Regions from separate parts of the Pseudomonas sp. NPDC090208 genome, predicted to be linked through region 2. Evidence: predicted binding sites of a transcription regulator. Region 2 holds the regulator's gene; each other region holds the start of a gene.
The links. The regulator FliA, encoded in region 2, starts transcription of late flagellar genes. The targets are predictions, from matches to a motif close to CTAAAGTTTNNNNNNNNNNNGCCGNTAA.

Region 1 (7,683 bases), on a different contig from region 2:
TCGTTGTCGCGCTGGGTGATTTGCAGGGTTCTGATATTACGAATGGACGTCAGCAACTCTTCGCCCATGACACGCATGGCTTCGTGCACCGCGACGACGTTGGCCTGCAAACCTTTGAACGCCGCCAGTTCCTTGCGGTAATCCAGGATGGTCTGCCTTGCGGTATGCAAGGCGGTGAAGCTGTGGTCGGCCTGATCTTTGGCGATCTGCTCGATACTCTTCAGGGCGTCGGCGATTGATCGGTCTGCCGCTGTTTCAAACTGCGGCTGACCAGTGAAAACATAGCCCCGAGCCTCGTAGCGGGCGCTTTCGATCAGCCGGCGCAGTTGCAGAACGTTGTTGAATTCGGTCAGGCGTTCCCCGCTGTTCTGCTCCATGCTTACCGCTTTCAGAACCTCTGCCTCCACCATTCCGACAGATTCGATGGCGCTGTTCGACAGTGTCTTCAGGCGGGCGCGAGTGGCTTCGCGTTGTTGCAGCATCTGGCCCAGGTCTTTGAACGACTGCTCCAGAACGCGCATGGTCTCGCTTTGCCGGTTGAGCAGAGCCAGAACGTCTGTCGGCGGGTTTTCATTGCGCATGGTCAGCAGGTAACCGTTGATCTCCGTGATCAGGTTCATCACACGGTTGCTGCTTTCGGGGGTGTTTTCCTCACGAAACAGAAGGCGCTGGACGCGCAGATCCTTGGTTCTGGAATTGAGCTGCGCCAGCGCGCTCAACGACTCCGCGCGGTCGATCATGGTGTCCAGGCCATGCCAGCCGGTGACGGCAATGGACAAGGCCAATAGCTGGACCAGGCCGAAACCCAGCAGCAACTTGAGTTTGACGCTGGTATTGGCCAGCGCTCGATTGATTCCCTGCAACATGAGGCACCTCCTGCGAATGAGCGTTGGAAGCGCATCGGCAGGCGGGCGGGGGAGGTGACCTGAGTTGGCTGTAGGAGATTTCCGAGCGGATTCTGAAGGTGAAGCCGGTCACATTCTCATGACTGACGCAGGACCCTTGTGGGAGGGAGCCCTGCTCGCGAATGCGTTGTGTCAGCCAGTGCTTTGCCGTCTGACGGGACGCTTTCGCGAGCAGGGCTCCCTCCCACGGGTGTTGTGTATTGCGCGAGTATGTGGCGTGCAGGTCACACCCGAAAACGCCCCACCAATCCCTGCAAATGCGTGCCCAGCCGCGCCAGTTCGACACTCGACGCAGCGGTTTCTTCACTGGCGGCCGAGGTCTGCTCCGAGACATCGCGCACGTTGAGCACGCTGCGGTTGATCTCTTCGGCAGTGGCACTCTGCTGTTCGGCGGCGGCCGCGATCTGCTGGTTCATTGCCTGAATCGCCGACACCGTGCGGGTAATGCTTTCCAGCGAACCACCGGCGCGACGGGTCAGTTCGACGCTGCTGACGGTCAGTTCGCGACCGTTGTCCATGATCGTCGCCACCTGCTGGGTGCCGCTTTGCAGGCCGGCGATCAGCTCCTCGATCTCTTCAGTGGACTTCTGCGTGCGCTGGGCCAGGCTGCGCACTTCGTCGGCGACCACGGCAAAACCACGCCCGGCTTCCCCGGCGCGGGCCGCTTCGATGGCGGCGTTGAGGGCCAGCAGGTTGGTTTGCTGGGCCACCGACTTGATCACATCGAGCACGCTGCCGATCTTGTCGCTCTCGCGCTTGAGTTCGCCCATGGCCTCCGTGGAATGGCTCATTTCACTGGCCAGGCGCTCGATCTGGGCGATGGCTTCACCGACCACCCGATCACCCTCGCGGGCCTGCTGATCGGCGGCTACGGCGGCTTCCGAGGCTTCTTCGGCATTGCGCGCGACTTCCTGCACGGTGGCGGTCATCTCGTGCATGGCGGTGGCCACCTGATCGGTCTCGACTTTCTGGCTGTTGACCCCAGCGCTGGTCTGTTCAGTGACCGCCGACAGCTGCTCGGCAGCGCTGGCGATCTGCGTGACGCCGTCGCTGATGCCACCGATCAGTTCGCGCAGGCTGACCGTCATGCGCTGGATGCTGCGTTGCAGCTGACCCAGTTCGTCACGCCGCTCGACCGAAAGGTTGTGGCTGAGATCGCCGGACGCGACACGCTCCACGACCACCAGGGTGTGACGCAGCGGCAGGACGATCTGGCGAGTGATGGCCCAGGCCGCAAGCACCCCGAAAAACAGCGCCAGCGCCGTGGCAATGCTCAGCGTCAGCTGCGCCGAATGGCTGTCGGCATCGCGCTTGGCGTTCTGCGAGGCGGCCAGTTTGTCGCTGAGGTCGAGCAGGTCCTGACCCAGTGCGGCCATCTTGTCCATGGCCTGGCGGCTGATCTGGTGGGCATTGCGGTACTGGCCGACGGCTTCACGGTAGCCCTTGAGCGCCAGATTGGCCCGTTGCAGCTGCGGGATGTATTGCGATGACACGTCGCCGGCCAGGCTGTTGACGCCGACGATGGCCTCGTCGATGGCGGCGTTGGCGTTCTTCTCGAAATCCGGATTGCCACTGAAGGTGTAGCCGCGCACCTGAAAGCGCGCTTGCTGGATCTGCTTGCTCACGCCGACGGCGGCATTGAATTGCAGGATGTTGTCGTGCTGCAGCAGCGCTTCTTCGATCTTGCTGACTTCATCGACGGCGGCGTCAGCGGTCGCACCCAGATTGGTACGGCTGGCTTCGCGGGTTTCGATGGCCTTGCTCATGTCGGCGAAGCTGCGGCGGTAGTCGCCTGCGGCCTGGATCTGCGCGTCGAGCAGTTGCAGGTCGCCGGCGCTGCTGAGCATGCTGCGGGCGGTTTTCAGGTCGCCGTCCAGCTTGTTCAGCGCGGTCATGACAGCCGTCGCGGCATCGGCGTTGTATTGCGTGTCATAACGCATGCGCGCAGAGCGCAGGTCGAGGGTCTGTTCGCTGATCTGCGAAATGGTCGCCAGCTTGTTGCCACGATCGATCAGCGTCGTCACGCTGGACCAGCCCGTGGCGGTGATGACCAGCGTCAGCAGCAGCACCAGCCCGAAGCCGATGGCGAGCTTGCGACTGACACTCACGTTTCCGAGGTGTTGGGCAATCCAGCGATACATGATGATTCCTTTCGCGTTGTTTTTATCGATGCCGGATTATCGGCGGCGGCGCGACGAACTGTAACGCCGTACGGCGGAAGTGGCAGGGTTGTCATGGCATTTGGCCGTACCAGCCCGCTCGATGTGATCTGCACCTGTAGGAGCGCGGCTTGTCCCGCGACCTGCCGCGCAGCGGCAGTAAAACCTGAGCACACGATTTCTCTGACACACCGCGTGCGCAGGCTTTACGACGACTCCGTCGCCGGTCGCGGGACAAGCCACGCTCCTACAAGGGGAGCAGGGCAAGCGAAACGCGTGTGCAGGGCAAGTTGTGGGGGGTCAGAACAACCGGGCGAGAAGGGCGGTGACGGCGGTTTCGACTCGCAGAATACGCTCTCCCAGCTGCACAGGATTCAGCCCGGAAGCGCGCAGCAACTCGACTTCGTAGGGAATCCAGCCACCTTCAGGGCCGATGGCCAGCGTGACAGGCTGATCCACCGCACGCGGGCAGGCAGGAAAATCGCCGGGATGGCCGACCAGCCCCAGCGTGTCACCGACGATGGCAGGCAGGCGGTCTTCAACGAAGGGCTTGAAGCGCTTTTCAATGACCACCTCCGGCAAGACGCTGTCGCGGGCCTGTTCCAGGCCGAGCACCAGTTGCTCGCGAATGGCGGCCGGCTGCAGGAATGGCGTCTGCCAGAAGCTTTTCTCGACGCGATAGCTGTTGACCAGAATCAGGCGCGGCACGCCCATGGTGGCGACGGTCTGGAACACCCGGCGCAGCATTTTCGGGCGCGGCAGGGCAAGGACCAGGGTCAGCGGCAGCTTGGCCGGCGGTTCGCGGTCGAAGCTGACGGAAAGCTCCGCTTCGCGGTCTTCCAGGCGCAGCAGTTCTGCGCTGCCGAGCAGGCCGCCGACCCGGCCAACCCGCAGGCTGTCACCGACTTCCGAACGATGCACTTCCTGCATGTGGCGCAGGCGCCGGTCACGCAGGACCACGCGGTCCGCCGAAATGAAGTCGGCGTCTTCGAGCAACAACAGGTTCATGGGCGGGTCGCTGGCGGCTGATCCTGCTTGTCGCTCGCCGACTCTTCGTCCTCATGCTCGCCACGTTTGCTGACCATGCCGCTGCACAGCACACCGATCTCGAACAGCAGCCACATCGGCACGGCCAACAGGGTCTGCGAGAAGATGTCCGGCGGTGTGAGGATCATGCCGACCACGAAGCAGCCGATGATCACGTACGGGCGGATCTTTTTCAGGTACTTCACGTCGACGATGCCGATCCACACCAGCAGCACCACGGCCACGGGGATCTCGAACGCCACGCCGAACGCCAGGAACAGGGTCATGACAAAGTCCAGATAACTGGCGATGTCGGTCATCATCGACACGCCTTCCGGGGTCACGCTGGCGAAGAAGTGGAAAATCAGCGGAAACACCAGGAAATAGGCAAAGGCCATCCCGGCGTAGAACAGAATGATGCTGGAGATCAGCAGCGGCACCGCCACGCGCTTTTCGTGCTTGTACAGGCCGGGCGCGATGAAGCCCCAGATCTGGTACAGGATCACCGGCATGGCGAGGAACAGCGCGACCATCATGGTCAGCTTGAACGGCGTCAGGAACGGCGAGGCCACATCGGTGGCGATCATCGTCGCGCCTTCAGGCAGAAACTTGCGCAACGGCGCCGACACGAAGGTGTAGATCTTCTGCGTGAAGTAGAACAGCCCGCCGAAGATCACGAAGATCGCCAGCACGCAACGCAGCAGGCGCGAACGCAGTTCGGTGAGGTGCGACACCAGCGGCATCTGCTGGTCGTTTTCCGGAATTTCGCTCATGGGGCTCGTGGTGGCTGTGACGAATCGTTGGCGGAGGGCGCGCTTGGCGTGGCAACCGTTTCAGGTGCAGCACTCGGCGCGACCGTCGGCTGCGCTGCGGGCGGCACGGTTTCAGCGACCGGCGGTGCGGCCTGGGCCACAGGCTGAGCCGGTGGCTGGGGCTGCTGCGGCTGCATGATCTTGCGCGCTTCTTCTTCCAGCGAAAGGATGTGTTCGTTGTGCAACTGACGGCGAATCTCGTCGGCGCCGATTTCGCGTTCGACTTCCTGTTTGATCGCGTTGAAGCTGCGTTTCAGACGCCCGACCCAGAGCCCGGCAGTGCGCGCGGCGCCCGGCAGTCGCTCGGGGCCCAGCACCAGCAGGGCAACCAGACCGACCAGCAGCAGTTCAGAGAAGCTGATACCAAACATGCGTCACGACCTAGTCTTTGCGGATGGGCTCTTCGACTTTGTGTGCCTGACCGTCGATGGTGTGCGGCTGGTTCAGCGGCGCGCTCTGGGCGTTCTGCTGTGGCTGCACCGGCGGTTGCTCGGCAGGTTTTTCGTCGTCGTTCATGGCCTTGCGGAAGCCCTTGATCGATTCGCCGACGTCGGTACCGAGGTTCTTGAGCTTCTTGGTGCCGAAGACGAGTACGACGACCACGAGAATAACGATCCAGTGTTTCCAGTCAAAAATGCCCATGGCAGGTTCCTCTCAAGAAATTTCCGGGCGCAGGCGCCCTTGTGCTTATTCCGCCGAACGTGCTGCCTTCTCGACGTGGCCGGACAGGCCGAAACGGCGGTCCAGTTCATCGAGGACGGCTTGCGGATGCTGGCCCAGTGCAGACAGCATCACCAGACTATGGAACCACAAGTCGGCGGTTTCGTAGATGACATCGCTGCAGTCACCGCTGACGGCGGCGTCCTTGGCGGCAATGATGGTTTCGACCGACTCTTCGCCGACCTTCTCCAGAATCTTGTTCAGACCCTTGTGATAGAGGCTGGCGACGTAGGAGGAGTCAGGCGCCGCGCCCTTGCGTGCTTCGAGCACTTCGGCCAGGCGAGACAGGGTATCGGTCATGTTCAGTGTCCTGCGTGATAAATGGCGTCGGGGTCCTTGAGGACCGGATCGACGGTTTTCCAGCCGGCGTCTTCATAGACACGGTAGAAGCAGCTTTCGCGGCCGGTATGGCAGGCGATGCCACCGATCTGCTCGACCATCAGCACGATGACGTCGGCGTCGCAGTCCAGGCGCAGTTCATGCAGCTTCTGCACATGCCCGGATTCTTCGCCCTTGCGCCACAACTTGCCACGGGAACGCGACCAGTAGATAGCACGGTTTTCCGCCGCGGTCAGGGTCAGCGCTTCACGGTTCATCCAGGCCATCATCAGGATACGCCCGGTCTTGTGATCCTGCGCGATTGCCGGGACCAAACCGTCGCTGTCCCATTTGATCTCGTCCAGCCAGTCTTTCATCGTCGGCTCCGGCCGCTCTGTAAAAGGGGTTAGTGTGCCAGCGGCCTGCGCCGATGGCTATCGGCGCGCGACCAGATAGAGCCCTGAAACCAGCATCAGCAGAGCCGGCCAGGCACTCACGGCAATCAGTTCGTCCGTCGATTGAGTATGGGTGATTGCCATCACCACGCCACCGGCAAGCAGCGCCGCACCCAGCAGGCGCAGGGCCCAATGATCGCCCTTGCGCACGTGCGGTGGCGGCGGATCGGCCTGATGCGGCTGCGACAGGCGTTCCAGCAGGTCGCGGGTCATGCTGGCCAGATGCGGAATCTGCTCGACCTGGGATTGCAGGTTGCCGAACAGCGTTTTCGGGCTGACGCGCTCACGCATCCAGCGTTCCAGGAATGGCTGCGCGGTGGTCCACAGGTCCAGCTCCGGGTACAGCTGACGGCCGAGGCCTTCGATGTTGAGCAGGGTTTTCTGCAACAGCACCAGCTGTGGCTGCACTTCCATGTTGAAGCGGCGAGCAGTCTGGAACAGGCGCATCAGCACCTGACCGAAGGAAATGTCCTTGAGCGGCTTCTCGAAAATCGGCTCGCAGACGGTGCGGATCGCTGCTTCGAATTCGTTGAGCTTGGTTTCTGCCGGCACCCAGCCCGAGTCGATGTGCAACTGCGCCACGCGGCGGTAGTCGCGCTTGAAGAAGGCGAACAGGTTGCGCGCCAGATAGTCCTGGTCTTCCGGGGTCAGGCTGCCGACGATGCCGCAATCGATGGCGATGTATTGCGGATCCCACGGCGACACGGTGCTGACGAAGATGTTGCCGGGGTGCATGTCGGCGTGGAAGAAGCTGTCGCGGAACACTTGGGTGAAGAACAGCTCGACCCCGCGTTCGGCGAGTTTTTTCATGTCGGTGCGCTGGTCGGCGAGGGTCGCCAGGTCCGTCACCTGCACGCCGTAGATGCGCTCCATCACCAGCACTTTCGGCCGGCACCAGTCCCAGTAGACCTGCGGCACGTAGAGCATGGTCGAGCCTTCGAAATTGCGGCGCAGCTGGCTGGCGTTGGCCGCCTCGCGCAACAGGTCGAGCTCGTCGTAGATGGTTTTTTCGTAGTCGGCGACCACGTCCACCGGGTGCAGCAGGCGGGCGTCGGCGGACAGCCGCTCAGCGACACGGGCGAGAATGAACAGCCAGGCCAGGTCCGAGCTGATCACCGGCTTGAGGCCGGGACGCACCACCTTGACCACCACTTCCTCGCCGCTTTTCAGCTGCGCGGCGTGTACCTGCGCCACCGAGGCGGAGGCCAGCGGGGCGACGTCGAAACGGCTGAACACCTGACTGATCTTCGCGCCCAGTTGCGCTTCGATCATGGCGATGGCTTTTTCC
Region 2 (7,683 bases):
GCAGCTCAAGACATTGGGGCGTATCCTCAATGTGCCGGTGACCCATGTCGACCCGGGGCAGTCGCTGGCTCAGGCGCTGGAACCGTTGCTGCGCAAGCGCGTCGTGCTGATCGACACCGCCGGCCTGCAGGCCAGCGATCCGGCCCTGCGGCTGCAGCTGGAAAGCCTCGCCGGTCGCGGGATCAAGGCGCGCAATTATCTGGTCCTGGCCACCACCAGCCAGAAGCAGGTGCTGACAGCGGCGTACCACAGTTACAAGCGTTGCGGTCTGGCCGGGTGCATCCTGACCAAGCTGGACGAAACCGCAAGCCTCGGCGAAGTGCTGAGCCTGGCGGTGACACACGAATTGCCCGTGGCCTATCTCACCGATGGCCCACGGATACCGGATGATCTGCATTTGCCACGTCGGCACCAGCTGGTGAGCAGGGCTGTCAGCGTGCAGATGCAGGAGGAGCCTAGCGAGGAAGCGATGGCGGATATGTTTGCGGATCTTTATCACAGCCCCGACAAGCGCGTGGGCTAGGTAGGGAAAATGACACAGGAATATACCTGCATCGATGGTCTGCCAGGCATTGTTCACACACTGAACGTGCAGCCCTACATGTGGCTTAGGTCTAAGCAAGACAAGGTAAAGAATTAACTATGGGCAGCATGCATCCCGTACAGGTTATCGCGGTGACCGGTGGCAAAGGTGGCGTCGGCAAGACCAACGTGTCAGTGAACCTCTCACTGGCCCTGGCCGAGCTCGGGCGTCGCGTCATGTTGCTGGACGCCGATCTGGGTCTGGCCAACGTCGACGTATTGTTGGGGCTGACCCCCAAACGCACCCTGGCCGACGTCATCGAGGGACGCTGTGAGCTGCGCGATGTCCTGTTGCAGGGCCCTGGCGGCGTGCGCATCGTGCCGGCCGCTTCGGGCACCCAGAGCATGGTCCAGCTGACCCCGGCCCAGCATGCCGGCCTGATTCAGGCGTTCAGCGAGATCGGCGACAACCTCGACGTACTGGTGATCGACACCGCTGCCGGGATCGGCGAATCGGTGGTCAGCTTCGTGCGCGCGGCTCAGGAAGTGCTGCTGGTGGTGTGCGACGAACCGACCTCGATCACTGACGCCTACGCGCTGATCAAGCTGCTCAACCGCGACTACGGCATGAACCGTTTCCGCGTGCTGGCCAACATGGCGCAGAGCCCGCAGGAAGGGCGCAACCTGTTCGCCAAGCTGACCAAGGTCACCGACCGTTTCCTCGACGTGGCGCTGCAATACGTCGGCGCTGTGCCGTACGACGAGTGCGTGCGCAAGGCCGTGCAGAAACAGCGTGCCGTGTACGAAGCATTCCCGCGTTCCAAATGTGCGCTGGCGTTCAAGGCCATCGCGCAGAAGGTCGACACCTGGCCGCTGCCGGCGAATCCGCGTGGCCACCTTGAATTTTTCGTTGAGCGCCTGGTTCACCAGACCAGTGCAGGGCCCGTGTCATGACAGCAAGTGGCTATCGCATGTACAGCAAATCATCCAAAGATTCCCAGTATGAGCTGATCGAGCGTTATGCCCCCTTGGTCAAGCGCATCGCTTACCACCTGCTGGCACGTCTGCCGGCCAGCGTGCAGGTCGAGGACCTGATCCAGGCCGGCATGATCGGCCTGCTCGAAGTCTCGACCAAATACGACTCGACCAAGGGCGCCAGCTTCGAGACCTACGCCGGCATCCGCATCCGTGGTGCGATGCTCGATGAAGTGCGCAAGGGCGACTGGGCACCGCGCTCGGTACACCGCAATACGCGCATGGTCAGTGACGCGATTCGTGCAATTGAAGCAAAAACCGGTCGTGACGCTAAAGATCACGAGGTTGCTGCCGAACTTCAAATGAGTCTCGACGAATATTACGGGATTCTGAACGACACCCTGGGCAGTCGTCTGTTCAGCTTCGACGACCTGTTGCAGGACGGCGAGCATGAAGGGCTGCACGAGGACGGCGCGAGCCAGTCGCTCGAACCGTCGCGGGATCTGGAAGACGAACGTTTCCAGAGCGCGCTGGCGGACGCCATTGCCAACCTGCCGGAGCGTGAACGCCTGGTGCTGGCGCTGTACTACGACGAAGAGCTGAACCTCAAAGAGATCGGGGAGGTCCTGGGGGTCAGCGAATCGCGGGTCAGCCAGCTGCACAGCCAGTGCGCCGCGCGCTTGCGTGGCCGGTTGGGAGAGTGGCGCGCGCGGTAACGCATCGAACGCAGGGGCGGCATTTCGCGGCATCTGCGTGCTGTATGTAAGACCGGCTGTGCAGGGCGTTTGAGGGCAACGGTAGACAAGGCAGGAGCCGGTCGGATCAGGTTTTTGCAGGCCTGTTTCGCTGTGCGCGTGATCCCTTCTCGTCATCATCCCCCTTCGTTTTCGCAGAGCCGCTCAGAGAGTAATGATTGAACGCGCACCCAGGAACTGGATGCGTTAAAGACTGCTTGGAGGTCGAATTGGACAAGAACATGAAAATCCTCATCGTTGATGACTTTTCAACGATGCGGCGGATCATAAAAAACCTGTTGCGTGACCTGGGGTTCACCAACACGGCCGAAGCAGATGACGGTACCACCGCATTGCCGATGCTGCAGGCCGGTGGCTTCGATTTCCTGGTGACCGACTGGAACATGCCCGGCATGTCCGGCATCGACCTGCTGCGTCAGGTGCGCGCCGACGAGCGTCTGCGTCATCTGCCGGTTCTGATGGTGACTGCCGAGGCCAAGCGCGAGCAGATCATCGAAGCCGCTCAGGCCGGTGTGAACGGCTACGTGGTGAAGCCATTCACCGCGCAGGTTCTCAAAGAAAAGATCGAGAAGATATTCGAGCGCGTCAATAGCTGATGTCCGCTGCGAGGGCGCTATGAATCCTGAAGATTCAACGATGGGTGACTTCGAGTCGACCCTGAAGAAACACGCACAGGAATTGGTCGAAAGCCTTGAACAAGGCAAGTTCGGCGAGGCCGTGCAGGTCATCCATGAGCTGAATCAGACCCGGGATCGTGGCCTGTATCAGGAAGTCGGCAAGCTGACGCGCGAGCTGCACAGCGCGATCGTCAATTTCCAGATCGACCCGCGCATGCCGCAGGCCGAAGAAGTCTCGCAGATCACCGACGCCACCGAGCGCCTGTCCTACGTGGTCAGGCTCACGGAAGGTGCGGCCAACCGCACCATGGATCTGGTCGAACAGAGCACGCCGTTGATGAACGGCCTGAGTGCCGACGCTCGCGCCTTGAGTGCCGACTGGGGACGCTTCATGCGTCGCGAGATCAGCGCCGACGAGTTTCGTGATCTGGCCCGTCGCGTCGACGGCTTCCTGGCGCGCAGCGAGACCGAAACCCAGCAGGTCGCCAGCCACCTGAACGACATTCTGCTGGCCCAGGATTACCAGGACCTGACCGGTCAGGTGATCAAGCGCGTGACCACACTGGTCACCGAGGTCGAGAGCAATCTGCTCAAGCTGGTGCTGATGGCCAGCCAGGTCGATCGTTTTGCCGGGATCCAGCACGATCAGGAACACTTCCGCCAGCAAAAAGAACAGGAAAAACTTCATTCCAAGGGTGAAGGTCCGCAGATTCATGCCGATAAACGTGAAGACGTCGTATCCGGTCAGGATGATGTGGACGATCTGTTATCCAGCCTTGGCTTCTAAGATTTTAGATTCCAGGTTCTATGTGAAAGTGGCTGCTGATCCGGCGCGTGAATGCTTCGTCGAAAGCAATGTGCCCGGACGCTGATGCAGCCCCTGGATCGGTTTGACGGTTAATTTTAGGAGCACCCCCAATGAGCTTCGGCGCCGATGAAGAAATCCTTCAGGATTTTCTGGTAGAGGCCGGCGAGATCCTGGAGCAGTTGTCCGAGCAATTGGTCGAGCTGGAAAGCCGACCGGATGACGCGGATCTGCTTAATGCCATTTTTCGCGGTTTTCACACTGTAAAAGGGGGCGCCGGCTTCCTCCAGCTCAACGAGCTGGTTGAATGCTGTCACATCGCCGAAAACGTGTTCGACATCCTGCGCAAGGGTGAGCGCCGTGTCGACGCGGAACTCATGGACGTGGTGCTGGAAGCGCTGGACACCGTCAACAGCATGTTCGGTCAGGTCCGCGAGCGCTCCGACATCACCCCGGCCACGCCTGAGCTGCTGGCGGCGCTGTCGCGTCTGGCCGAGCCGGCTTCAGCCGATGAAATCGCGGCGGCTGCTGCCGCTGTGCCAGTCGTGGAAGAGGAGGTCGCCGAGGCGCCGTCCGAAGACATCACCGACCAGGAATTCGAACAACTGCTCGACTCGCTGAATGCGGTCAAGGCCGAAGCGGCGGGTGCTGCTGCACCGGTTGCGCCCCAGGAAACCAGCGGGGAAACGCCGAGCGACGAAATCACCGACGCCGAATTCGAATCGCTGCTCGACCAGTTGCATGGCAAAGGCCAGTTCGCGGTCGACGCGGTCGTGCCGCCTGCAGCTCCTGCGGCTGAGGCGCCAGCGGGCGAAGTGGCGAGCGACGAAATCACCGACGACGAATTCGAAGCGCTGCTCGATCAGTTGCACGGCAAAGGCAGTTTCTCGCCTGACACCGCCGGTGTGCCGGCTGCCGCTGCGCCAACCGCCGCTGAGGCTGCGGATGCAGTGCCATCGGACGAAATCACCGATCACGAATTCGAAGCGCTGCTCGATCAGTTGCATGGCAAAGGCAAGTTCGAACCGGCCGTAGCGGCGGGCGCGACAGCCACGGCCACGCCACCGGCTGCGGCGAAGAAAGCGGAAGCTGCGAAATCCGAAGCGCCGAAGGCAGAAGCACCGAAAGCCGAGCCGGCCAAAGCCGCCGCGCCGGCTGCTGCACCGGCCAAGGCGGCTCCGGCACCGGCTGCTGCGCCTGCCGCTGCCCGTGCACCTGCGCCGGTGGCCGACAAGGCGCCGACCGAAGCGGAAACCACCGTGCGCGTCGATACCGCGCGGCTGGACGAAATCATGAACATGGTCGGCGAACTGGTGCTGGTGCGTAACCGCCTGGTGCGCCTGGGCGCCAACAGCGCCGACGAAGCCATGTCCAAGGCCGTGTCCAACCTGGACGTGGTCACCGCTGACCTGCAGACCGCGGTGATGAAGACGCGCATGCAGCCGATCAAGAAAGTCTTCGGCCGCTTCCCGCGTCTGGTTCGCGATCTGGCCCGTCAGCTGAAGAAAGAGATCAACCTGGAACTGGTGGGTGAAGAAACCGACCTCGACAAGAACCTCGTCGAGGCCCTGGCGGACCCGCTGGTCCACTTGGTGCGCAACGCCGTCGACCACGGCATCGAGTCGCCGGACGAACGCGAAGCTTCGGGCAAGGCCCGTGGCGGTCGTGTGGTGTTGTCCGCCGAACAGGAAGGCGATCACATCCTGCTGTCGATTTCCGACGACGGCAAAGGCATGGACCCTGCGGTGCTGCGCGCCATCGCGGTCAAGCGCGGGGTGATGGACAAGGATGCCGCCGACCGTCTGAGCGACACCGACTGCTACAACCTGATCTTCGCGCCGGGCTTCTCGACCAAGACCGAGATTTCCGACGTGTCCGGTCGTGGCGTGGGCATGGACGTGGTGAAAACCAAGATTTCCCAGCTCAACGGCTCGATCAACATCTACTCGACCAAGGGCCAGGGCTCGAAGATCGTCATCAAGGTGCCGTTGACCCTGGCGATCATGCCGACCCTGATGGTGATGCTGGGCAACCAGGCTTTCGCCTTCCCGCTGGTCAACGTCAACGAGATCTTCCACCTGGACCTGTCGACCACCAACGTCGTTGACGGTCAGGAAGTGGTGATCGTGCGCGACAAGGCGCTGCCGCTGTTCTACCTCAAGCGCTGGCTGGTCAGTTCGGCCGCCCACGAGGAACAGCGCGAGGGGCATGTGGTGATTCTCTCGGTCGGCACCCAGCGCATCGGCTTCGTCGTCGATCAACTGGTCGGTCAGGAAGAAGTGGTCATCAAGCCGCTGGGCAAGATGCTGCAAGGGACTCCGGGCATGTCCGGCGCCACCATCACCGGTGACGGCCGCATCGCGCTGATTCTCGATGTGCCGAGCATGCTCAAGCGTTACGCCGCACGGCGTATCTGACAACGGCGAGGCAATGAGCCTGGTGGGAGCGAATTCATTCGCGAGAGGCCGGTACATCCGCAGCCGATGTATCGCCTGATGGATTCATCGCGAATGAATTCGCTCCCACGGGTTTTCCATCCACCGCGGTCATTTCGGTGGGGCAGATGTTGATGGGAAGCGGGCTGCGGGAGCGGCCTGTTTCGCCTAATGGAGTATTTATGGCCGTCAAGGTTCTGGTGGTGGACGATTCCGGATTTTTCCGCCGCCGCGTCTCGGAAATTCTTTCCTCGGATACAACGATTCAAGTCGTCGGCACCGCCACCAATGGCAAGGAAGCGATCGAGCAGGCCCTGGCGCTCAAGCCCGACGTGATCACCATGGACTACGAAATGCCGATGATGGATGGCATTACCGCTGTCCGGCACATCATGCAGCGCTGCCCGACCCCGGTGTTGATGTTTTCGTCGCTGACCCACGAAGGCGCCCGGGTGACCCTCGACGCGCTGGATGCCGGTGCGGTCGATTACCTGCCGAAAAACTTCGAAGACATTTCGCGCAACCCGGACAAGGTCAAGCAAATGCTCTGCGAGAAGGTGCACACCATCTCGCGCAGCAACCGTCGCTTCAGCAGCTACGCCAGCAGCGTGTCCGCCCCGGCGCCGAGCGCTGCGCCTGCGCCGTCGTCGCTGCACGGCACGACCAGCCCGCGTACCGCAGCGGCGCCGTTGCCTGCGCGCACGCCAGCGGCAGCCAGCCATGGCCACGCGGCGAACTCGCCGGCGCCCAAGCGCAAGGCCTACAAGTTGGTCGCCATCGGTACCTCCACCGGTGGCCCGGTGGCGCTGCAACGGGTGCTGACTCAACTGCCTGCCAACTTTCCGGCGCCTATCGTGCTGATCCAGCACATGCCGGCGGCCTTCACCAAAGCGTTCGCCGAGCGCCTGGACAAGCTCTGCCGCATCAGCGTCAAGGAAGCCGAGGACGGTGACATTCTGCGTCCGGGTCTGGCCCTGCTGGCCCCCGGCGGCAAACAGATGATGGTCGACGGCCGTGGCGCGGTGAAAATCCTGCCGGGTGACGAGCGCCTCAACTACAAACCGTGCGTGGATATCACCTTCGGTTCGGCGGCCAAGTCGTACAACGACAAGGTGCTGGCCGTGGTGCTGACCGGCATGGGCGCAGACGGTCGCGAAGGCGCGCGTCTGCTCAAGCAGTCCGGTAGCCACATCTGGGCCCAGGACGAAGCCAGCTGCGTGATCTACGGCATGCCGATGGCCATCGTCAAAGCCGATCTGGCAGACGCCGTTTACAGCCTGGACGATATCGGGCGCCATCTGGTCGAGGCGTGTATCTGATGGATGTTTTGACACTTATAGGGATCATTCTGGCGTTCGTCGCCATCATCGGCGGCAACTTCCTCGAAGGCGGCCATCTGGGCGCACTGCTCAACGGCCCGGCGGCGCTGATCGTGATCGGCGGCACCATCGCGGCCAGCCTGCTGCAGACGCCGATGAGTGCGTTCAAGCGGGCGATCCAGATCTTCATCTGGATTCTGTTTCCGCCACGCATCGACCTGCCGGGCGGCATCGACCGCGTGGTGTCGTGGAGCC
Region 3 (7,683 bases), on a different contig from region 2:
TGGCGACGTGTATCGGCGCCGGCCTGCTGGTGCAGGGGCCGCTGGGCAAGTTGTCCGACCGTTATGACCGTGCCTGGCTGATCCGTGGCTTTGCCGGACTGCTGGTGCTGGCCGGTCTGCCGCTGGCGATCTTTCCCGGCCTGCCCATGGAAGCGGTGTTCGCCATGGGCTTCGTGACCTCGTTGCTGCAATTCGCCCTGTATCCGCTGGCGGTGGCGTTCTCCAACGACCACGTCGAAGGCGAGCGGCGGGTGTCGCTGACGGCGATGTTGCTGATGACCTACGGCGTGGGCGCCAGTATCGGGCCGCTGATTGCCGGTGTGCTGATGAAGAGCTTCGGCAGCAACATGCTGTACGCCTTTGTCTGCTTCGTCGCGTTGATTCTGGTGGTGCGCATCCGGCCGAAAGCCGTGACCAACCTGCACCAGGTCGAAGACGCGCCGTTGCACCACATCGCCATGCCGGAAAGCATGGCCAGTTCGCCGCTGGTAGTCGCCCTCGACCCACGGGTCGACGAGCAGGTGGTGCACGATCAGATGCACACAGCGGCTGCGGCGCCTGAGCAGCCTTCCGAGACTGCCGACGATGCTGCTGCGACAGCCGAGCCGGAAGCGCCGGAGCGGGTCGTGGCCTCGGGCGAAGGCGTGGTGCGGCCGGTAGCGGTGGTCGATGGCGAGGCCAGCACCGAGTCCCAGGACGCCCGGCCCGACCCTGCGCATGAGGCTTCCCGCGATGTGGGGGTGGATCGGCCGTTATGACGGTCGCTAAGCCATTGTGGGATGGCTGCGATTTCCTGTAGGAGCGTGGCTTGTCCCGCGACCGACTGCGCAGCAGTCGTAAATCCGGTACATGCGGTACGTCAGGAATGCAAAGTCGTCAGGTTCTGCTGCCGGTTCCCGACAGGTCGCGGGACAAGCCACGCTCCTACAGGTGGCGCCCGCGTGGGGATCAATGCATGGCCCCAGCGTTCTCCAGTTCCATCAACCGCTCGGTCCACAGCGCGTCGTCCAGCGGGTATTGTGCCTTGCCAGTGATGTGAGCCACGGCGCCGGCCTGTCGTGCGGCAAAGCCTGTGGCCAATGCTTCGCCCAACCGCTGGGCCGCCCGGCACAGGCAGGCATCCCGCGTCTCCGCGTGGTTCACCAGCAGCACGATACTGGCATCGCACATCAATAGGCTTTCGATCTGCGCCAGCGCCTCTGCCTGCCGCAAATCGGCGGCCAGCACTTCCACGCAGCGCCCGGAGCTGTCGGTGATGCGTCTGGCTACGGTTTGCAGCCGTTCGCGCTGTTTCGCCACCAGAATCAGGTCATAGCCCCGGGCGGCCAGGCGTCGCGCATAGATCAGGCTACGGCCTGACATCGCCCCGACGATCACCGCTGTTCCCTTGTGTCTGAGCATCTCGTGTCTGCCATCGGCTTCATCGGGCGTCAGGGTAGGGCGCTGGTCACGCGGGTGCCGGTCATAAAACCCACCATTCCAGACGTGTTTTCCGGCCATGCCACGAATGGCCGGAATCGATGTTTTTACGACTCATATGACAGCGTTCATCTCTCTAACATCGGTTTCGACATGCACGACGCAGCACGGCCCGACCGCCCTGCGACGTGCCAACCCTTGTTTGCGGAGACTGCGACATGAATTTGAGCAACAACACCATCTTCATCACCGGCGGGACTTCCGGTATCGGCCGCGCACTGGCCGAAGCCTTTCATCAACGTGGCAACAAGGTGATCATCGCCGGTCGTCGCGCCGCGTTGCTGGAGCAGATCACGGCGGCCAATCCGGGGATGGAAGCGGTGACCCTGGACGTCAGCGATGCCGCCGATATCGCTCGGGCGACCGCCGAAGTGGTGCGTCGTTTCCCTGGCCTGAACGTGTTGATCAACAACGCCGGGATCATGCAGATCGACGACGCCAGCGGGGCCATTGACGAGCAACTGCTGATCGACACCCTGACCACCAACGTCTCCGGCCCGATCCGCGTCACCTCGGGCCTGATCGAGCACCTCAAGGGCAAGCCCGACGCGGTGATCATGAACGTGTCTTCGGTGCTGGCGTTCGTGCCGCTGGCCTTTACTGCCGTGTACAGCGCCAGCAAGGCGGCCTTGCACTCGTACACCCTGTCGCAGCGCTACATGCTGCGCAACACCTCGGTTCGCGTGTTGGAAATCGCGCCGCCATGGACGCAGACCGATCTGCTCAACAGCAATGACGAGCCGCGTGCCATGCCGCTGGGCGAGTTCATCGAGGAAACCCTGGCTGTGCTGGCCAGCGATGCCGACGAAATCCTCGTCGAGCGTGCCGTACCGTTGCGCACTGCCGCGGGCCCGGACGAACGGGCGTTTTTCAACGGTTTCAACGACGCGTTCGCAGCGGGTTGAAATAACAGCGACGGCGGCGGTGTCATTTGACGCTGTCGCCGTCGAACTTTTTGTTTCGCTGTCGCCGATTGGACCTAGAATCGATTTTTTCTGACGGACAGCCTGTTCATGCAAACCGTTGCTCTCATTGTCAGGCCCGACTTTCAGGTCATGAGCCTGGCGGCGCTCTCGGCGTTCGAATTCGCCAATGTGGCCGCTGAAGAGCGGCTCTACGACATTCATCTGCTGTCCGAGCACGGCGGGCTGGTGGCAGCCAGTGCGTTGTACACCTCGGTGTCGACCCAGGCGTTGGACAAGGCCGAATACGACACGGTGCTCATCAGCGGCGCCATGGACCGCTCGGATGCGACCCCGGCCATCAACGCCTTCCTGCTGCAGGCCTACGCCCGTTGTCGGCGGGTCGGAGCGCTGTGTGTGGGCGCGTTCGCACTGGCTGAGGCCGGCCTGCTTGATGGCCGTCGGGCCACGGTGCACTGGGCCCGGGCGCAGGAAATGCGGCGGAAGTTTCCGGCGATCAAGGTCGAGGAAGACCGCATCTACATCATCGACGGCAAGATCTGGACGTCGGCCGGCATGAGCGCCGCGCTGGACCTGACCCTCGGCATGGTGGAAAAGGACCACGGCGCCGAACTGGCGCGTAAAGTGGCGCAACACCTGGTGCTCTACCATCGCCGCGCCGGCGGTCAGTCGCAGCATTCGGCGATGCTGGAAATGAGCCCCAGCTCCGACCGCGTGCAGATGGCGCTGGACTACGCGCGGAAAAACCTGCGTCGCGAACTGTCGGTGGAAGAACTGGCCGATGCAGCGTGCCTGAGCCCGCGCCAGTTCAGTCGCACGTTCCGCGCGCAGACCGGCACTTCGCCGGCCAAGGCCGTGGAGAACCTGCGTCTGGAGGCGGCACGGCTGATGATGGAGCAGGGGCGGCTGCCACTGGAAACCGTGGCCAGCGAAACCGGCTTCGGCGATCGCGAACGCATGCGCCGGGCCTTCTTGCGGGTTTACGGGCAGTCACCGCAGTCACTGCGTCGCAGTTCGGGGCCGACGGTGGAGGTGTTTTAGGGCGGGGGAGTGGAGCAGCTTTTGATTCTGGCCGAAGGCCGTGGGAGGGAGCCCTGCTCGCGAAAGCGTCATGGCCGACACGGCGAGGCTGGCTGGCATACCGTCTTCGCGAGCAGGGCTCCCTCCCACAAATAATCGGTGTTGCCGGATTTGTAGCAGCCTGGCTTGCCAGTGTCTGCGATCCTGAGACCGCCGACGCCGGCAAGCCGGGCTACCCAAGACGAATCAATAGTCGTCGTCTTTGTCGAAACGGCGGGCTTCGCGTTGCAGGTGATAGACGAAACGCTCGACCTGACGCTGCACCAGCCCCGTCATGTTGTGGAAGCGCACACCGGCAAAGGTGGTGTTGAACTTCTCTTCAAAGTGCAGATGGCGCAGTTCCACCGAGGTGGTCATGCTGCCGATCGGCAGGGCCGCCATGAAGCGCTCGTACACCTGACCCAGCTGGATGCGGTCGGACACGTCGCCCTCGAAACGCAGCTTGCAACCGGTGGCGGAAATGTCCAGCAGTTTGCCTCTGAGCGGCGATTTGAGCTTGTCGCCCGCCAGTTCGATGTCGACCAGCGAAGCCAGTTTCAACGCAGCGCGGAATGCGTTGCGGCGCTGGTGATAGACGACTTCTTCGGGCAGCGGGCCGCGATAGCTGTGCGGGTCTTCGATGATGGTCATCTGGGATTTGACTTCCCAGGCCACGCGCACGCCTTCATGGAAGCCTTCGACGCGAAACGACTCGCCATTGGCCATGTAACGCTCGCCGTCGCGAGGGATCATCTCGTCCAGCGCCACGACGTTGGTGTCACGGTCGACTTCGATGACGTAACTCTGGAAGCGCTGGCTGCGTTCGTGGAAGGTGATGATCAGCGGATCATGGCTTTCCATCAGCAGTCGCAGGGTGGAGGCAATTTCCAAAGGCGTGGTAAGTACCTTTGGGGGCTGCGGAGTATCTTCCGCACTTAATGCATTCACGGTTCATCCATCTCCAGGCAAAAAACGACAGCGTGCGACTGCGGCATTTTGCCATCATGTTGCACACCTTGATACAAGAACTTACGCCTGGCTAAGCGGACGTGGTCTGGCTCTTCCCGATGTCGATCCGCGGCTGTCATACAGCGCCGGCGTGTCGCCACCGTTGAGGATTCTCAGTTGCTGGGCCGTGGTCAGCTGTTGCAGCTGGATCAGACTGCCATTCTGTTCGTTGGCTGCCTGACATTCGACCATCAGTGCGCTGAGCTCGTCGCCCGCTTTCAACAATGCGTCGCCTACCGACGAATGCCTGGCCACGTCTTCGAGTCCCGCGCGATTGGCGGGCAGGCCCAGGCTGGTCATCAGTTGGCTACGTCTGCGTCCGTGCTGTTCGAGCACGATCACCAACGCCTGTTTCTGCGCCAGGATGTGTTCCATTTCGACCATATTGCGACCGTGAAGGGCGATCGATTCAGCCTTCAGGATCTCCAGCAGGTGCCGGGTCGGCGCAATATCGTCCGTGATCAGTTGAAGCAACGTTGTGTCTTGCATCGCATGCCCTGGGATTCAAGCGTCCAGAAGCCCCTGCGCAGACCGGGGGCTAGCGCTGGGCTTCGAAATTAAGCAGTTTGTTCGCAACACGGTTGCTGTCGACCTTGTAGCTGCCGTCGGCGATCGCCTGCTTCAACTCGGCCACACGGGCGCTGTTGACGGCGGGCTGATCACGCAACGAGTCAGTGATCTTCTGCAACTGTTGAGCTTCACTGCTCAAATGTACTTTCTCACCGCTGCCACTGACGTTCGCGGAAGTGTCGGCCGTGGCGGTTGCCTCGGTCTTGCCTGCTTCCTTGCTGCCGGCGGTACGCGAAGTACCTCCAACGGTAGTGGCGCTATTCAAACGACTGAAGTCGATGACCATGATTGAAAACCTCTGGGTTCTTGGACGCTTGCCATTGTTTCGACCAAGCCCGGAATAACTTTAGGCTTTGTACGAAAAGTGGCTGCGCTCGGACAGGCGGCATTGAATACGGCCTTGCCTGACATGCGCTCGCGGACTTTCGTACAAACCCCAAGGCCAGTGCGAAAACAGTCGTCCATTGACTTCGCAGGGGGCGTGACGGTTCCGAGTGTAGAAAAAGCGCAAGCGTAGCGCCAGAGGTTCGACAGGTTTACATGGGCACCTCGACCTGCCCGGGGGCAACGATGTTGGCCTTGATGACCCGTTTGGAGTTCAGGTTCTTGACCCGTATCTGTTCGTTGAAACCGCCGTCGGACAAGGCCTCGCCGGGCATGCGCACACTCATCGAACCGCTGCGCGCGCTGATCACCACCTGATCGCCCTTGCGCACCATCTGCGGTTGCGCCAGGTGAACCGGTGTCAGAATCTGATCGATGACCGTTGGTCGGACAACTTTCTGCCCGACCGCCTGATCCAGCGAATCGAGAAAGCCCTGGCCGAGCAGGCCGACATCGCGTTCACGCATGGCGACGTCGCCTTCGCTGACGATGGCATCACGCTTCATCGGGCGCACCACGGTCACCACGTTGCGATAAAGATGTACCTGCGCGGGCACGAACACCGTCCACGGTGAGCTGCCTTCGCAGCGCAGGCGTACCGTCACGCGACCGACCGGTTGGGCCGGGCTTTCCAGGCTGGCTGTCAATTCCTTGTCGCAATGCGGCATGCGCAGGCGCGGGTCGAGCTGCTTGACTTCGATTTCATAGCGGCCCTGGGTCTGGCTGGTCGCCAGATAGTCTTCCACGGTGAATTCAAGAAAGCCCTGGGTGACGCCGATAAGTTGTTCAGGCATGGTCACGTTGTCCGCGCGGCCCAGGCCCGCGGTGCCCAGCAGACACACGGCAGCCAGCACGCGCAACAAGTTGCGGCTTGCGCGTTGGAAGTGTCGGGATACTGTCGTTAGTGTGTTCATGACGGGTAAATAGCAAGGCCCGTGCCGCTTGCCGATCCGGCAGTGCGCAATTGGTCGTTTGGGGAGGTGTGGTGCATGGCTGGTGTTTTGGATTCAGTGAACCAGCGCACTCAACTGGTAGGGCAGAACCGCCTGGAATTGCTGCTGTTCCGTCTGGACGGCAAGCAGTTGTACGGGATCAACGTGTTCAAGGTAAAAGAGGTGCTTCAGTGCCCGAAACTTACCCTCATGCCCAAATCCAGTCCGATCGTGCGCGGAGTGGCTAATATTCGTGGCGGGACGATCCCGATTCTCGATCTGTCGATGGCAACCGGCGCAGCGCCGCTGGCCAACATCGGCAACGCGTTCGTGATCATCACCGAGTACAACACCAAGATTCAGGGTTTTCTGGTGCATTCGGTGGAGCGCATCGTCAACATGAACTGGGAAGACATTCATCCGCCACCCAAGGGAACCGGTCGCGATCACTACCTCACGGCAGTGACGCGCATCGACAACCAGTTGGTGGAAATCATCGACGTGGAGAAGATCCTCGCCGAGGTGGCGCCGGTTTCGGAAAACATTTCCGCCGGTGTGGTGGATGCCGAAGTGCAGCACAAGGCGTTGTCGCTGCGGGTGCTGACGGTGGATGACTCGTCGGTGGCGCGCAAGCAGGTCACCCGTTGCCTGCAGACCGTGGGTGTCGAAGTGACGGCGTTGAATGACGGTCGTCAGGCACTGGAATATCTGCGCAAACTGGTGGACGAAGGCAAAAAGCCGGAAGAAGAGTTCCTGATGATGATCTCCGACATTGAAATGCCGGAGATGGACGGCTACACCTTGACTGCCGAGATCCGTAACGATCCGCGCATGCAGAAGCTGCACATCATCCTGCACACTTCGTTGTCCGGGGTGTTCAACCAGGCAATGGTGAAAAAAGTTGGAGCCGACGATTTCCTGGCCAAGTTCCGGCCGGACGATCTTGCCGCGAGAGTGGTGGATCGGATCAGGGCGGCGGATATCAGCTGAAGCGGACCTTCAGCTGTTCACATGATTTGAGAGGCGGCATGTCTACAGGTAATTTGGATTTTGAACAGTTCCGGGTCTTCCTGGAAAAAGCCTGTGGCATCTTGCTGGGTGAAAACAAGCAATATCTGGTTTCCAGTCGCCTGAACAAGCTGATGGAACAGCAGGGCATCAAGTCCCTGGGCGAGCTGATTCAACGCATCCAGACTCAGCCGCGCAGCGGTTTGCGCGAGCAGGTGGTGGATGCGATGACCACCAACGAAACCCTGTGGTTTCGCGATACGTATCCGTTCGAGGTGCTCAAGAGCAAGGTGTTGCCGGAGCAGATCAAGGCCAGCCCT
Region 4 (7,683 bases), on a different contig from region 2:
TTCTCGATCACCATCAAGCGCGTGCCGGGCGGCAAAGTGTCGAACTGGTTGCACGACACCCTGCACGAAGGCCAGGAGCTGGCGGTTCACGGCCCGGTCGGGTTGTTCAACGCCATCGACTTCCCGAACCCGAAGATTCTCTACCTCAGCGGCGGCGTCGGTATCACGCCGGTGATGTCCATGGCGCGCTGGTACTACGACACCAACGCCAACGTCGACATGGTGTTCGTGCACAGTTCGCGTTCGCCGAAAGACATCATCTACCACCGCGAGCTGGAACAGATGGCGTCGCGTATCAACAACTTCTCGCTGCATATCGTCTGCGAGAAACACGGGCTGGGCGAGCCGTGGGCTGGTTATCGCGGTTACCTGAACCAGAAGATGCTGGAACTGATGGCGCCGGACTTCATGGAGCGTGAAGTGTTCTGCTGCGGCCCGACGCCGTACATGAACGCGGTCAAGCGTCTGCTGGAAGCCAACGGCTTCAACATGGCCCAGTACCACGAAGAATCCTTCGGTGCGACGCCACCGGAAGCCCGCGCCGACGCCGTGGAGCACGCCGAACAGGCGGCCGAGGCGCCGGAAGTCGATATCTCCGAATTGCATCAGGTGGAATTCACCGACACCGGCAAGAGCATTCGCGTGGCACCGGGCGAAACCGTCCACGCGGCGGCTGCCAAGCTTGGCCTGATGATCCCGAAAGCCTGTGGCATGGGCATCTGCGGCACCTGCAAGGTGATGAAACTGAGCGGGGAAGTGGAGATGGAGCACAACGGCGGCATCACTGATGACGACGTGGAAGAGGGTTACATCCTGTCGTGCTGCAGCGTGCCGAAGGGCGACGTTCGTATCGAATATTGATTGATAAACGGTTGTAGGAGTGAGCTTGCTCGCGATGGCGTCGGGTCAGTCGCCAAGAGGTTGCCTGATCTGACGAATCGCGAGCAAGCTCACTCCTACAAAGGTCATGTTCTCCCAGACAAAAAAGGGGAATGCACGCGAGTACATTCCCCTTTTGCATTGATACGGGTAATTACAACCGGAACCGCGCCACCATGCCGTTCAGGTCCACTGCCAGGCGCGACAGTTCGCTGCTGGCCGCACTGGTCTGATTGGCACCGGTAGCGGTCTGGGTCGACAGGTCACGGATGTTGACCAGGTTGCGGTCCACTTCCCGTGCCACCTGGGCCTGTTCTTCGGCAGCGCTGGCGATGACCAGGTTGCGTTCGTTGATTTCCACCACCGCACTGTTGATGGTGTCCAGCGCCACGCCGGCACCCTTGGCGATGTTCAGGGTCGATTCGGCGCGTTCGGTGCTGCTGCGCATCGAGTTGACCGCCTGTTCCGTACCGCCCTGAATACTGCCGATCATGCGTTCGATCTCGCTGGTCGACTGCTGGGTGCGGTGGGCCAGGGCGCGGACTTCGTCGGCGACCACGGCAAAACCACGACCGGCTTCACCGGCGCGAGCGGCTTCGATGGCGGCGTTGAGGGCCAGCAGGTTGGTCTGGTCAGCCAGGCCGCGGATCACGTCGAGTACCTTGCCGATGTCGCGGGATTCGTCAGCCAGATTTCCGATCAGGGTGGCCGTGCTCTGTACGTCGCCGCTCATGCGTTCGATGGCGCTGACGGTTTCCTGAACCAGATCGCGGCCATCGCTGGCGGAGGTGGTGGCGCTCTTCGAGGCTTCCGAGGTGCTGACCGCGTTGCGTGCGACTTCTTCCACGGCGCTGGTCATCTGATTGACGGCGGTCGCCGCCTGCTCGATTTCGTTGTTCTGCTGCGACAGGCCGCGTGCGCTTTCGTCGGTGACCGCGTTCAGCTCTTCAGCCGCCGAGGCCAGCTGAGTGGCGGAGCCGGAGATGCGTTGCAGGGTGTCGCGCAGTTTCGACTGCATCTTCAGCATGGCCGCCAGCAGGCGACCGGCTTCATCGGTGCCGTCGACCTTGATGGTGTGGGTCAGGTCGCCTTCGGCGATTTCCTCGGCGGCGTTCAGCGCGGACGCAATCGGATGGGTAATGCTGTTGGTCAGCAGCCAGGCGAACAGCAGGGTCAGCGCCGTCGCGATGATCAACAGCGCCACCACCAGCTTGAAGGCAGTCGAATACTGGTCCGACGCGTTCTGGTTGGCGTCGTTCATCTGGGCGGTGTTGATTTCCACCAGGCGGGCCAGCGTCGCGTTCATCTGGTCCGAGTTGGTCTGCAGGTCGGCGTTCAGCAGCACGGACAGATCGTCGAGTTTGTTGGCCCGGCTCAGGGATTTCATGCGGTCTTCGAGCTGGCGGTAGTCGTTGAGCGTTTTCAGGTACTGCTCGTAGGCGGCCTGTTCGTCCGGTGCGGCAATCAGCTTGGAGTAGATCGCGCGGGCGTCGTCGATCTGTTTGTTGCGCATCGACAGCAGGTCGATGGTTTTCTGTTGCGTGTCGGCGTCGCGGTTGAGCATCAGGCGGTACGACAGCACGCGCAGGCGGATGCTCGCCTCGGTCAGTTTGTCGAGGTTCTTGATAGCCGGCACGATATTGGTGGCGATCTGTTCGGACGCGCCATTGATCTTGCTCATCTGCGTCAGGGCGAAAATGCCCAGCGCCAGCATCAGCACACCAATGATGGAAAAACCAAGGAACGCGCGGGGCGCGATGTTCATATTGCGTAGGGACATGACGGTTCCTGACAGGGCCGCGATCCATGCGAGACAAGGTGGGTAAAAGGCAGTAATGCATGCCTTATCGGTCAGCCTCGCCGAGACTTGAACGCGCAGATGCGTGATGCGCGTTCATGTCGCAGGGGGGCGATCTGACGAACAGCAGGAACAAGAGAGGCAAAACGCAGTCAATCAGGACCTCGATGCGTTTGCGGAATCGAAGCGGAACAAGTGCTTTTCTGGTCGGTGTTGTGGCGTGATTGCCCTGATTTCACTGGTAGCTGAAGTGACTTTTCTTTATCGTACGCGCCCTTTGAAATTTGCCTGAGATATCAAAATGTTGGAAGCATCCCTAAGCCAGTTGGAAAAGCTCGTCAGTGACCTGGTACAGCAGAATCAGGAGCTGCAGAACGCAAACGCACAGCTCAACGAAGAGCTGCAGAAAGCCAGGGATGACAACGACAGCCTGCAGCTGAGCCTGCTGGAGCAGGAAGAGAAGCAAGGCGCCACCGCTGCACGCATCCAGGCGCTGGTGGATCGCGCGACCAGCGTCAGTGCAGTCGGCGCATGATCATCGAACGCGACACCACCAAAGTCATTTCCATCCTGGGCAATGACTACACCATCAAGGCGCCGCCCGGTCAGGAGCAGACCCTGATGGACGCGGTGGTCATGCTCAAGGCGGCGTTGTCGGAAACCAAGCGCAGCTACCCGGCGTTGATCGGTGATCGTCTGTTGGTGCTGGCGGCGCTGAACCTGTGCTCGAAGCAGATCGAACTCAAGCAGCAGCATGCCGCCGAGCTGAGCCGCTATGAAGAACAGGTCAGTGCGACAGTGGAAGTGATCGAAAAGACGATTGCCCAAGGTTGACACGGCAATAGGCGTGGACCGGTTTCCTGTGGGAGCGAATTCATTCGCGAGAGGTTCGTTCGGGCGACAAGAGTGCGTCGTTTGAAATGGCGTCTCGCGAATAAATTCGCTCCCACAGTTTCCGCATTTTCTGCAACGCCGCCGATGGTACGCCAAGCACGGCACGTTGTAGGAGTGAGCTTGCTCGCGATTGCGATAGATCAGCCACTGTTGCAGTGGCTGATTCAATGTAATCGCGAGCAAGCTCACTCCTACAGGAGCGGCCTTTGAATCACGCCCCCATCACCAACCGGATATCCGCTGCCAGCTCACGCACGCGGGCTTCTTCGGTGTCCCACGAGCACATGAACCGTGCGCCGCCGCTGCCGATGAAGGTGTAGAACCGCCAGCCCTTGGCGGTCAGCGCGGCGATGGCGGCTTCCGACAATTGCAGGAACACGCCGTTGGCCTGCACCGGGAACATCAGTTCCACGCCGGGAATGTCCTTGACCAGATCCGCCAGCAACTGCGCGCAGCGGTTGGCGTGACGGGCGTGTTTCAGCCAGGCGTCGTTTTCCAGCAGGCCGACCCACGGCGCCGACAGGAAACGCATCTTCGAGGCCAGTTGACCGGCCTGCTTGCAGCGATAGTCGAAGTCTTCGGCCAGTTTGTGGTTGAAGAACAGGATCGCCTCACCCACCGCCATGCCGTTTTTGGTGCCGCCGAAGCAGAGCACGTCGATGCCGGCCTTCCAGGTCAGCTCTGCCGGCGTGCAGCCCAGGTAGGCACAGGCGTTGGCGAAACGGGCACCGTCCATGTGCAGGTTCAGGCCCAGTTCCTTGCAGGTGTCGCTGATGGCTTTTAGCTCTTCGGGCAGGTAGACACTGCCGACTTCCGTGGCCTGAGTCAGCGTGACCACGCGCGGTTTGGGGTAGTGAATGTCGGCGCGCTTGAGCGCCACTTCGCGAATCGACGCGGGCGTCAGCTTGCCGTTCTCGCTGCGGGCGGTCAGCAGCTTGGAGCCGTTGGAAAAAAACTCCGGGGCGCCGCATTCGTCGGTCTCTACGTGGGCGGTTTCCGAGCAGATGACGCTGTGGTAGCTCTGGCACAACGACGACAGCGCCAGCGAGTTGGCGGCGGTGCCGTTGAAGGCGAAGAACACTTCGCAGTCGGTTTCAAACAGCTGACGGAATTGATCGGCGGCGCGCGCTGTCCATTGGTCGTCGCCGTAGGCGCGTTCATGGCCGTGATTGGCTTGTTCCATGGCCGCCCACGCTTCCGGGCAGATTCCCGAATAGTTGTCGCTGGCAAACTGCTGGCTTTGGTCTGACATGGCCGGTTCCCTGTGATCGAAGGCAGTGACTGTAACGAAGATTTCAGGATTTGGTCATGCACAGTTGCGTCAGAAAATTCAGCCATGCGGCGAAGTGAGATGAATGACCTGAAAACCGCCCCCCGCGCCGAGCGCGATCGTGCCCTGGACCTGCTCAAATGGCTGGCGATGCTGAGCATGCTGCTCGACCATCTGCGCTACGTCGGTTGGTCGGTGGACTGGTTGTATGTGCCGGGTCGGTTGGCGTTTCCGTGGTTTTGTCTGGCGATCGCGATGAACGTCAAGCGCTCTGCGGCAAACATCGTCGATGCTCGGCAATACGGACGCTATTTGCTTTGGCTCGCGCTGTTTTCGCTGGTAGCGGAATGGCCCTATCGGTTGTACATGGCGGGGGAGGTCGGCACGCTCAATGTGCTGCCGACTCTGGCGCTGGGCATGCTGGTGGCTCAGGGTGTGATGGCCCGTGAATGGTTGCCGCGAGGGCTGGCAGTTGTGGCTGTGGGCATCGGGGTGGCGTTTCAGCAGCACCTAATGTTCGGCGCCTATGGCGTGCTGCTGCCGACGGCGTTCGTGCTGGTATTGCGACAATCGCTGTGGCTGGCGCTGGTGCCGGGCGTGATCTGCCTGTTGAGCAATGAATGGCCGAAGATCATCGACGGCATGCTCTGGGGCGACCCGGTTTCCGTGGGGGCGCTGGTGGTGTGTCTGCTCGGGCCGTGGCTGGGGCTGACGATATTGCGCTGGCGCCCGGCGTTCGGGGTATGGCCGATGCGGCGTTGGGCGTATCTGATTTATCCGGGGCATTTTTTGCTGTTGTACGCGCTGCGGACGCTGATTTTGTAGGAGCGTGGCTTGCCCGCGAACCGTTACCGCGCACCACTCCTATTGGTCTGATTCGAAAGCCGATCCTGTAGGAGTGAGCTTGCTCGCGATGCGTCATTCCAGACGCTGCGGTTGTGACTGACAAATCGCATCGCGAGCAAGCTCACTCCTACAACGGGCGTGCATCGCGGGCAAGCCAGCTCCTACAAGGGGTGTAGAAATCTCTGTAGACAAACCGCCATCACCGCCCGTATCTTGCGCACCAGGCCACCGCAGTGGCCAGCGTCGCTCGGACGGTTCCGGGCGCTTACGTCTTCTAGAGGCTCTCATGGCTGACCAAGGTTCGCCGCGCCGCTTTGCGCGCATCGATCGACTCCCCCCTTACGTGTTCAACATCACTGCCGAGCTGAAAATGGCCGCTCGTCGTCGTGGTGAGGACATCATCGACCTGAGCATGGGCAACCCCGATGGGGCAACGCCGCCGCACATCGTCGAAAAACTGGTCACTGTCGCCCAACGTGAAGACACTCACGGCTACTCGACTTCGCGTGGCATCCCGCGTCTGCGTCGGGCGATCTCCAGTTGGTACAAAAGTCGCTACGAGGTCGATATCGACCCGGAAAGCGAAGCCATCGTCACCATCGGCTCGAAAGAGGGCCTGGCGCACCTGATGCTCGCCACTCTCGATCAGGGCGACACGGTGCTGGTGCCCAACCCCAGCTATCCGATTCACATCTACGGCGCGGTGATCGCCGGTGCCCAGGTGCGCTCCGTGCCGTTGGTGCCGGGTGTGGATTTCTTCGCTGAACTGGAAAAGGCCATCCGTGGCTCGATCCCGAAACCGAAGATGATGATCCTCGGCTTCCCGTCCAACCCGACCGCCCAGTGCGTCGAGCTGGATTTCTTCGAGCGTGTGGTGGCGCTGGCCAAACAGTACGACGTGCTGGTGATCCACGACCTGGCCTACGCCGACATCGTCTACGACGGCTGGAAAGCCCCGTCGATCATGCAGGTGCCGGGCGCCAAGGACATCGCGGTGGAGTTCTTCACCCTGTCCAAGAGCTACAACATGGCCGGCTGGCGCATTGGCTTCATGGTCGGCAACCCGGAGTTGGTCAGCGCGCTGGCGCGGATCAAGAGCTACCACGACTACGGCACTTTCACCCCGCTGCAAGTCGCCGCCATTGCTGCGCTGGAAGGCGATCAACAGTGCGTGCTCGACATTGCCGAGCAGTACCGCCAGCGCCGCAACGTGCTGGTCAAGGGGCTGCACGAGCTGGGCTGGATGGTGGAAAACCCGAAAGCGTCGATGTACGTCTGGGCCAAGATCCCCGACGCCTACGCGCACATGGGCTCGCTGGAGTTCGCCAAGAAGCTGCTGGCCGAGGCCAAGGTCTGCGTCTCGCCGGGTGTCGGTTTCGGTGAATACGGCGACGATCACGTGCGTTTCGCCCTGATCGAAAACCAGGACCGGATTCGTCAGGCGGTGCGCGGTATTCGCGGCATGTTCAGGGCCGACGGACTGTTGCCAGCCAAACAGGTCTGAATGCGACATTGATTCATCCAAAATCCCCGGCGCCGACCGGGGATTTTTGTTTTTGTGTCGCAATACGCCCTCCCTGTAGGAGCGTGGCTTGTCCCGCGACCTGCCGGGAGCCGGCAGTAAAACCTGCCGGCGCAACCTGTCTGGCACGCTGCATTCTGCGGGTTTGCGACCGCTTCGCGCTCGGTCGCGGGACAAGCCGCGCTCCTACAGGACGGGCGTCGCATCCAGACATTTTCTTCTCCCCGCCAATCCATGTCGTAAACGCACCTTTGTGTGGCGTGCGTAGGCATCTAGCCAGTCGGCGTCAGCCATACCATCGCTGTCAAAGGGCCCTCCATAAGCCCTATCGATAATTCAGGCGCCGCGCCGCCGCTGGGAGAACCGCGATGTTCAGCAAGCAAGACCAAATCCAGGGTTATGACGATGCACTGTTGGCGGCCATGAATGCCGAAGAACAGCGTCAGGAAGATCACATCGAGCTGATCGCCTCGG

Region 1: the regulator FliA is predicted to act here: its motif matches at 3,083-3,110, upstream of ACIPL0_RS01265 (methyl-accepting chemotaxis protein).
Region 3: the regulator FliA is predicted to act here: its motif matches at 5,362-5,389, upstream of flgM (flagellar biosynthesis anti-sigma factor FlgM).
Region 4: the regulator FliA is predicted to act here: its motif matches at 2,724-2,751, upstream of ACIPL0_RS26795 (methyl-accepting chemotaxis protein).

What each region holds. Positions count from the first base shown of each region.
Region 1 covers NZ_JBIVCU010000001.1:301,093-308,775, reverse strand. Annotated here, with positions in the region: partial or broken gene ACIPL0_RS01270 (methyl-accepting chemotaxis protein) at 1-866, opposite strand, end outside; gene ACIPL0_RS01265 (methyl-accepting chemotaxis protein) at 1,130-2,965, opposite strand; gene ACIPL0_RS01260 (16S rRNA (uracil(1498)-N(3))-methyltransferase) at 3,365-4,072, opposite strand; gene tatC (twin-arginine translocase subunit TatC) at 4,069-4,863, opposite strand; gene tatB (Sec-independent protein translocase protein TatB) at 4,860-5,273, opposite strand; gene ACIPL0_RS01245 (twin-arginine translocase TatA/TatE family subunit) at 5,284-5,544, opposite strand; gene ACIPL0_RS01240 (phosphoribosyl-ATP diphosphatase) at 5,590-5,922, opposite strand; gene hisI (phosphoribosyl-AMP cyclohydrolase) at 5,925-6,317, opposite strand; gene ubiB (ubiquinone biosynthesis regulatory protein kinase UbiB) at 6,375-7,683, opposite strand, start outside.
Region 2 covers NZ_JBIVCU010000017.1:133,965-141,647, reverse strand. Annotated here, with positions in the region: gene flhF (flagellar biosynthesis protein FlhF) at 1-523, shown strand, start outside; gene fleN (flagellar synthesis regulator FleN) at 643-1,476, shown strand; gene fliA (RNA polymerase sigma factor FliA) at 1,473-2,213, shown strand; gene ACIPL0_RS24685 (chemotaxis response regulator CheY) at 2,474-2,848, shown strand; gene ACIPL0_RS24680 (protein phosphatase CheZ) at 2,868-3,656, shown strand; gene ACIPL0_RS24675 (chemotaxis protein CheA) at 3,788-6,091, shown strand; gene ACIPL0_RS24670 (chemotaxis response regulator protein-glutamate methylesterase) at 6,292-7,428, shown strand; gene ACIPL0_RS24665 (flagellar motor protein) at 7,428-7,683, shown strand, end outside.
Region 3 covers NZ_JBIVCU010000007.1:69,076-76,758, reverse strand. Annotated here, with positions in the region: gene ACIPL0_RS13765 (MFS transporter) at 1-758, shown strand, start outside; gene ACIPL0_RS13760 (SDR family NAD(P)-dependent oxidoreductase) at 949-1,401, opposite strand; gene ACIPL0_RS13755 (SDR family oxidoreductase) at 1,638-2,384, shown strand; gene ACIPL0_RS13750 (GlxA family transcriptional regulator) at 2,493-3,443, shown strand; gene ACIPL0_RS13745 (flagellar brake protein) at 3,669-4,409, opposite strand; gene ACIPL0_RS13740 (flagella synthesis protein FlgN) at 4,491-4,958, opposite strand; gene flgM (flagellar biosynthesis anti-sigma factor FlgM) at 5,008-5,325, opposite strand; gene flgA (flagellar basal body P-ring formation chaperone FlgA) at 5,576-6,337, opposite strand; gene ACIPL0_RS13725 (chemotaxis protein CheV) at 6,413-7,345, shown strand; gene cheR (protein-glutamate O-methyltransferase CheR) at 7,384-7,683, shown strand, end outside.
Region 4 covers NZ_JBIVCU010000021.1:54,089-61,771, reverse strand. Annotated here, with positions in the region: gene gbcB (glycine-betaine demethylase subunit GbcB) at 1-861, shown strand, start outside; gene ACIPL0_RS26795 (methyl-accepting chemotaxis protein) at 1,034-2,659, opposite strand; gene ACIPL0_RS26790 (hypothetical protein) at 2,979-3,212, shown strand; gene ACIPL0_RS26785 (cell division protein ZapA) at 3,209-3,511, shown strand; gene ACIPL0_RS26780 (low specificity L-threonine aldolase) at 3,783-4,823, opposite strand; gene ACIPL0_RS26775 (TraX family protein) at 4,923-5,666, shown strand; gene alaC (alanine transaminase) at 5,974-7,191, shown strand; gene glyA (serine hydroxymethyltransferase) at 7,578-7,683, shown strand, end outside.